Regions from separate parts of the Nonomuraea polychroma genome, predicted to be linked through region 1. Evidence: predicted binding sites of a transcription regulator. Region 1 holds the regulator's gene; the other holds the start of a gene.

Evidence for each region. Region 1 encodes HrcA, which represses chaperone genes, less so after heat shock. Its sites were predicted from a motif close to TTGGCACTCTCNNNNNGAGAGTGCCAA; they were not measured.
Region 2: groL (chaperonin GroEL) is a predicted target of HrcA. The motif match lies at 1,456-1,482, and genes of this name have one in related genera.

What each region holds. Positions count from the first base shown of each region.
Region 1 covers NZ_SAUN01000001.1:535,332-538,743, reverse strand. Annotated here, with positions in the region: gene EDD27_RS02410 (16S rRNA (uracil(1498)-N(3))-methyltransferase) at 1-74, opposite strand, end outside; gene dnaJ (molecular chaperone DnaJ) at 71-1,210, opposite strand; gene hrcA (heat-inducible transcriptional repressor HrcA) at 1,222-2,235, opposite strand; gene EDD27_RS56215 (DUF456 domain-containing protein) at 2,391-3,230, shown strand; gene EDD27_RS02385 (DUF3097 domain-containing protein) at 3,248-3,412, shown strand, end outside.
Region 2 covers NZ_SAUN01000001.1:8,673,317-8,676,728, reverse strand. Annotated here, with positions in the region: gene thrC (threonine synthase) at 1-522, shown strand, start outside; gene EDD27_RS39805 (MoaD/ThiS family protein) at 546-821, shown strand; gene EDD27_RS39800 (cold-shock protein) at 1,063-1,263, shown strand; gene groL (chaperonin GroEL) at 1,593-3,218, shown strand.

The DNA.
Region 1 (3,412 bases):
TGCCGCCCCTCCGGGCCGCCGAGCGTCAGCTCGGGCCCGTCGAGCTCCTCCGAGAGGAAGACGGGTACGGTCACCGGCCGTTGAACGCGTCGCGCAGCCGCGAGAAGAAGCCCTGCTGACCCGGCGCGAACTTGCCCGGCGGCCGCTCCTCGCCCCGCTGCTTGGCCAGCTCCTTCAGCAGGTCCTCCTGCGCGGTGTCGAGCCGGGTCGGGGTCTCGACGTTGACGTGGATCAGCAGGTCGCCCCTGCCGGACTCGTTGAGCCGCTGCACGCCGCGCCCGAACATGGTGATGACCTGGCCGGACTGGGTGCCCGGGCGGACGTCGATCTCCTCGGAGCCGTCGAGCGTCTCGACCACGAGCACGGTGCCGAGCGCGGCGGCCGTCATCGGGATCTGGACGGTGCAGTGGAGGTCGTCACCGCGCCGTTCGAAGATCTCGTGGGCCCGCTCGACGATCTCCAGGAACAGGTCTCCGGGCGGGCCGCCGCCAGGGCCGACCTCGCCCTCGCCGGCGAGCTGGATGTGGGTGCCGTCCTCCACGCCCGCGGGGATGCGGACCTTGATCGTACGGCGGGTGCGCACCCGGCCGTCGCCGGAGCACTCCTGGCAGGGGTGGCGGATGATGGTGCCGAAGCCGCCGCACTGCGGGCACGGCCGCGAGGTCATGACCTGGCCCAGGAACGAGCGGGTGACCTGGGAGATCTCGCCGCGTCCGTTGCACATGTCGCAGGTGTCGGGGTGCGTGCCCGGCGCGGCGCCGGCCCCGTGGCAGACCTCGCAGAGCACCGCCGTGTCGACGACCAGCTCGCGAGTGGTGCCGAACGCCGTCTCGCGCAGGTCGAGCTCGACGCGGATGGTGGCGTTGCGGCCCCGGCGCGCCCGCGAGCGCGGCCCTCGGGTGCCGGCCGCCGAGCCGAAGAAGGCGTCCATGATGTCGCTGAACGGGAAGCCGGCTCCGAAGCCCGCGGCGCCCGCTCCTGCTCCCGCGCCGGCGAAGGGGTCCCCGCCCAGGTCGTACATCTGGCGCTTGTTCGGGTCCGACAGCACCTCGTAGGCCTGCGTGATCTCCTTGAACCGCTCCTGGGTCTCAGGGTCAGGGTTCACGTCGGGGTGCAGCTCGCGTGCGAGGCGGCGGTATGCCTTCTTGATCTCGTCCTGACTGGCGTCACGGCGCACCCCGAGGGTGGCGTAGTAATCGCTGTTTGCCACTTATCGACCTCTTATGATGCAGCCAGGATCTGGCTGACGTAGCGAGCCACCGCACGCACGGCGCCCATCGTCACGGGATAGTCCATCCTGGTCGGCCCCAGCACGCCGAGCCTGGCCAGTTGGTTGTCGCCAGAACCGTATCCGGTCGCGACGACGGATGTGCCGCGTAGGTAAGGGTTTTCCGAACCGATGCGGACGGTGAGCGCGGAGGGGGTGTCCGAGGACGTCTCGCCGAGCAGCCGCATGAGCACGACCTGCTCCTCCAGCGCCTCCAGCACGTCACGCAGGCCGGTGGAGAAGTCGGCGCCGGCGAGGTTGGCCGCGCCGGCGAACACGATCTTCTCGTCGTGCCGTTCCACCAGGGTCTCGAGCAGCACCGACAAGATTGTCGCCACCGCGGGCCGGTCTTCGACCGGCAGCCGCTCCGGCAGGTCGGCGACCAGCTCGGGCACGTTGCTCAGGCCGCATCCGTCGAGGCAGGCGTTGAGCACCGCACGCAGATGCGCGATGCGGTTGTCCTCCACCACCTCGGGCAGCTCGATCACGCGCTGCTCGACGCGGCCGGTATTGGTGATCAGCACGAGCATGACCCGCCGGTCGTTCAGCGGCACCAGCTCGACGTGCCGGACCGTCGAGCGCGTCAATGTCGGGTATTGCACGACCGCCACCTGCCTGGTCAGCTGCGCGAGCAGCCGCACGGTGCGGGTGACCACGTCATCGAGGTCCACCGCGCCGGCGAGGAAGGTCTCGATCGCCCTGCGCTCGGCTCCCGACAGCGGCTTGATCTGCGAGAGCCGGTCGACGAACAGGCGGTATCCCTTGTCCGTCGGCACGCGTCCCGCGCTGGTGTGCGGCTGTGTGATGTAGCCTTCCTCCTCCAGCGCGGCCATGTCGTTTCTGACCGTCGCCGGGGAGACCTTCAGGTTGTGGCGCTCGGCCAGCGCCTTGGAGCCCACCGGTTCGTTGGTGGACACGTAGTCTTCGACAATGGCGCGGAGCACCGCCAATTTCCGATCGTCGAGCACGTGCTCACCTCCTGCCCTCTTCCTTCAGGAACGACGTGTCTAGCACTCTGTGTTCCCGAGTGCCAAGTGTACGGCTCTCGCCCACAAGGTGCGATAACACCGGCTCCCATCCTGTTGCTAGCGGCTTACAAGCGACAGGGCCCACACTTGCCGACATGTCGGACAATTCGCAACCGCCGTCGTACGGGCCACCTCCAGGACACGACCCCTACCACGGTCAGCCACAACCGCCTCAGCCGGGTTACGGACCTCAGCCCGGCACTCAGCCCGGCTACGGACCGCAACCGGGCTCCCAGCCCGGCTACGGGCCCCAACCGGGCTCCCAGCCAGGATGGGGGCCGCCGCCGCAGTACGGCACCACTCCCCAGTACGGACAGCCACCTCAGTACGGCCAATATGGCCCGGAGGGCCAACAGCCCCAATTCCCCCCGCACATCAATTCCAAAGCCATAAAGCCCAGCCTGTGGTGGCTGGCGGCGGCCTGGGGCGTGGCCGTGGTCTGCGGGATCGTCGGCGTCGTCATCTTCGTCGGCGGGGTGCTCGGCAGCGTGACCGATGCGGCCCCCACCAAGACGTTCTCGCCCGGCGAAAGCATCACGGTGACCGTCGACCCGGCCGACAAGCCGGCCGTCTACGTCGCCACCAACACGCGGATCAACTACGAGTGCGAGATCTCCGGCGGTTCCGGCCAGGCCAGGCTCGCCGAGACCAGCGGCAGCCAGTCGCTCACAGTCGGCAGCGTGACGTGGGAGCAGATCCTCGTGATCAACGCGCCGAGCAAGGGCGACTACCAGCTGACCTGCACCAACCAGGAGACGGCGAACGTCAAGTACGGCGTCGGCAAGCCGGTGACCTCCGCCGCGGGCGGGATCGTCGGCGGGACCGTGGCGCTGTTCCTGATCCCCGGCGCCGGAATCCTCCTCGCGATCGTCGCCACCGTCGTCGTCCTCATGCGCCGTAGCTCTGCGCGCAAGCGCCTTGCGGTCGGCGGGTGATTTGCTACGGTCCCCGTGTGTACGAGGGCGATGTGCTGGCGGGCAATTGGCGGCGGCCGGGCAAGGGCAAGATCCCGAAAGTGCCCGCCGAGCCGGACCTCGTCGTGGAGGACGCCGACAGCGGCTTCTGCGGCGCGGTGGTGGCCTGTGACAAGGAGGCCGTCACGCTGGAGGACCGGTTC
Region 2 (3,412 bases), 8.1 Mb from region 1:
CCCATCGCCTCCGGCTCGCAGCTCACGAAGATCGACAAGGGCTTCAAGGAGCTGGTGGCGCTCGGGCTGGTCGAGGACACGCCCTACAAGATCTTCGGGGCGCAGGCGGCCGGGTGCTCGCCGGTCTCCACCGCGTACAAGGCGGGGCACGACGTCGTCCAGCCGGTCAAGCCGGACACCATTGCCAAGTCGCTGGCCATCGGCAACCCCGCCGACGGCCCGTACGTGCTCGACATCGCCCGCCGCACCGGAGGGGCCGTCGAGGACGTCACGGATCCTGAGATCGTGGCCGCCATCAAGCTCCTGGCCTCGACGGAGGGCATTTTCGCCGAGACCGCGGGCGGGGTTACCGTGGGCGTGCTCAAGAAGCTCGCCGAGAGCGGGCGGCTCGACCCCGAGGCCGAGACCGTGGTGCTCAACACCGGCGATGGGCTCAAGACGCTGGATGCCATCACCGGCGACGACGCCAAGCCCACCGCCGTGATCCGGCCCTCTCTCGACGCGTTCCGCGCGGCTGTCTGACAACCAGGAAAGGCAAGATAACCATGAGCGTTTCTGTGCGGATTCCCACCATTCTGCGCACGTACACCGGGGGGAACGCGGAAGTGAGTGGCGAGGGTGCGACGCTTCGTGACGTGCTCGCCAAGCTCGACTCCGACTACCCGGGGATCGGCGCAAGAATTCTGGATGAATCGGGCAAGATTCGGCGTTTCGTCAACGTTTACGTTGGGGAAGAGGACGTCCGTTTTGCCGAAGGGCTCGACACTCCGGCTCCTGACGGCACCCAGATCTCCATCATCCCGGCGGTCGCCGGCGGCTGAGTGCCATAGATCACATCTTTGAAGGCGCCCCTAGTGGGCGCCTTCTCCTTTTCCCCACTAATTCAACGTTGAACGAGCTTCCCTGCGAAGAAATGCGTAGTTTGTGGATTGACTCTGTTGCCAAACCCCGTGCCACAGGTATGGTCGAGGCGATCGTCTGGCTGATTTTCAGTTAAGTCATGCGATTACGGTCTCGCGGTGGAATGGGCGAGATCTGTGAGCCCAGTAAGAGGAGTCGGAAGTGGCGCAGGGCACCGTCAAGTGGTTCAACGCGGACAAGGGCTACGGCTTCATCGCGGTAGACGGTGGTAAGGATGTATTCGTCCATTACTCAGCGATCCTGATGGACGGGTACCGAGCACTCGAACAGGGCCAGCGCGTCGAGTTCGAGATCACGCAGGGCCAGAAGGGGCCGCAGGCGGAGTCTGTCCGGGCGGTCTGATTTACATCACTGGTATGCACCCGGTGGCATCGCACGGCAACGCAGTCCGGGCGAGGCGGCCACCATTCCTTCGTCGACCTACGGCGAGCCGCACGGTGAGCGGCTCGCCGTACAGACGGACTGACCAGGGCGGAAACCGCAGGATGGTAGTCCTTCGCTTGCACTCGGCAGGGTAGAGTGCTAAACAGTTCGTTGGCACTCTGTGCAGCAGAGTGCCAACAACTCGGATCGAGACGATGGGGTCTGCCGAACGGAGATGCAGGCCCGTGCCGTCGCGGGCGTCGGCTCGGTCCAGGACAAGCCACCCTGTATCTGGGAGGTCTAGCCTTATGGCAGCCAAGATGATCGCGTTTGACGAGGACGCCCGGCGCGGTCTCGAGCGCGGTATGAACCAGCTCGCCGACGCCGTCAAGGTGACCCTGGGCCCCAAGGGCCGCAACGTCGTGCTGGAGAAGAAGTGGGGCGCTCCCACGATCACCAACGACGGTGTCTCCATCGCCAAGGAGATCGAGCTCGAGGACCCGTGGGAGAAGATCGGCGCTGAGCTGGTCAAGGAAGTCGCCAAGAAGACGGACGACGTCGCCGGCGACGGCACCACCACCGCCACCGTGCTCGCCCAGGCACTCGTACGCGAGGGTCTGCGTAACGTGGCCGCCGGCGCCAACCCGATGGCACTGAAGAAGGGCATCGAGGCCGCCGTCGAGCGGGTCAGCGAGGAGCTCTCCAAGCTGGCCAAGGACGTGGAGACCAAGGAGCAGATCGCCTCCACCGCCTCCATCTCCGCGGCCGACCCCGAGATCGGCGCCCTCATCGCCGAGGCGATGGACAAGGTCGGCAAGGAAGGCGTCATCACCGTCGAGGAGAGCAACACCTTCGGCCTCGAGCTCGAGCTCACCGAGGGCATGCGCTTCGACAAGGGCATGACGTCGATGTACTTCGTCACCGACTCGGACCGCATGGAGGCCGTGCTCGAGGACCCGTACATCCTGATCGTCAACAGCAAGGTCTCGGCCAACAAGGACCTGCTGCCCCTGCTCGACAAGGTCGTGCAGTCCGGCAAGCCGCTGCTGATCATCGCTGAGGACGTCGAGGGCGAGGCCCTGGCCACCCTGGTGGTCAACAAGATCCGCGGCCTGTTCCGCTCCGTGGCCGTCAAGGCCCCGGGCTTCGGCGACCGCCGCAAGGCCATGCTCAACGACATCGCCATCCTGACCGGTGGCGCCGTCATCGCCGAGGAGGTCGGTCTCAAGCTCGAGAGCGCCACCCTCGACCTGCTGGGCCGGGCCCGCAAGGTCGTCGTCACCAAGGACGAGACCACGATCGTCGACGGCGCCGGTGACGCCGAGCAGATCTCCGGCCGGGTCAACGAGATCCGCGCCGAGATCGAGCGCACCGACTCCGACTACGACCGCGAGAAGCTCCAGGAGCGCCTCGCCAAGCTGGCCGGCGGCGTGGCCGTCATCAAGGCCGGCGCGGCCACTGAGGTCGAGCTCAAGGAGCGCAAGCACCGCATCGAGGACGCCGTCCGCAACGCCAAGGCGGCCGTCGAGGAGGGCATCGTCCCCGGCGGTGGCGTGGCGCTGCTGCAGGCCGGCGCCAAGGCGTTCGACAAGCTCGAGCTCAACGGCGACGAGGCCACCGGTGCCGCGATCGTGAAGAAGGCGCTCGAGGAGCCCCTCAAGCAGATCGCGGTCAACGCCGGTCTCGAGGGCGGCGTCGTGGTCGAGCGCGTTCGCAACCTCACCCCTGGTGAGGGCCTGAACGCCGCTTCGGGCGAGTACGTCAACATGTTCGAGGCGGGCATCATCGACCCGGCCAAGGTGACGCGCTCCGCGCTGCAGAACGCCGCCTCCATCGCGGCGCTCTTCCTCACCACCGAGGCCGTCATCGCCGAGAAGCCCGAGAAGACCCCCGCTGCTCCGGCCATGCCGGGCGGCGGCGACATGGACTTCTAGGTCCTTTCTCGCGTAGCGACGAAGAGCGGCCCGGGTTTCACGGGCCGCTCTTATTCGTTTCACCAGGCATGACGTTGCACAATTGATCCGCTACTGAGAGTGAGAAAAATGCGGTTGCCGCACATGACTCACCAAAGAAGCAGCGGATGCTTTCTCGCAACGCACGTATTCCCGGCATCGCCATGCCTGCGGCG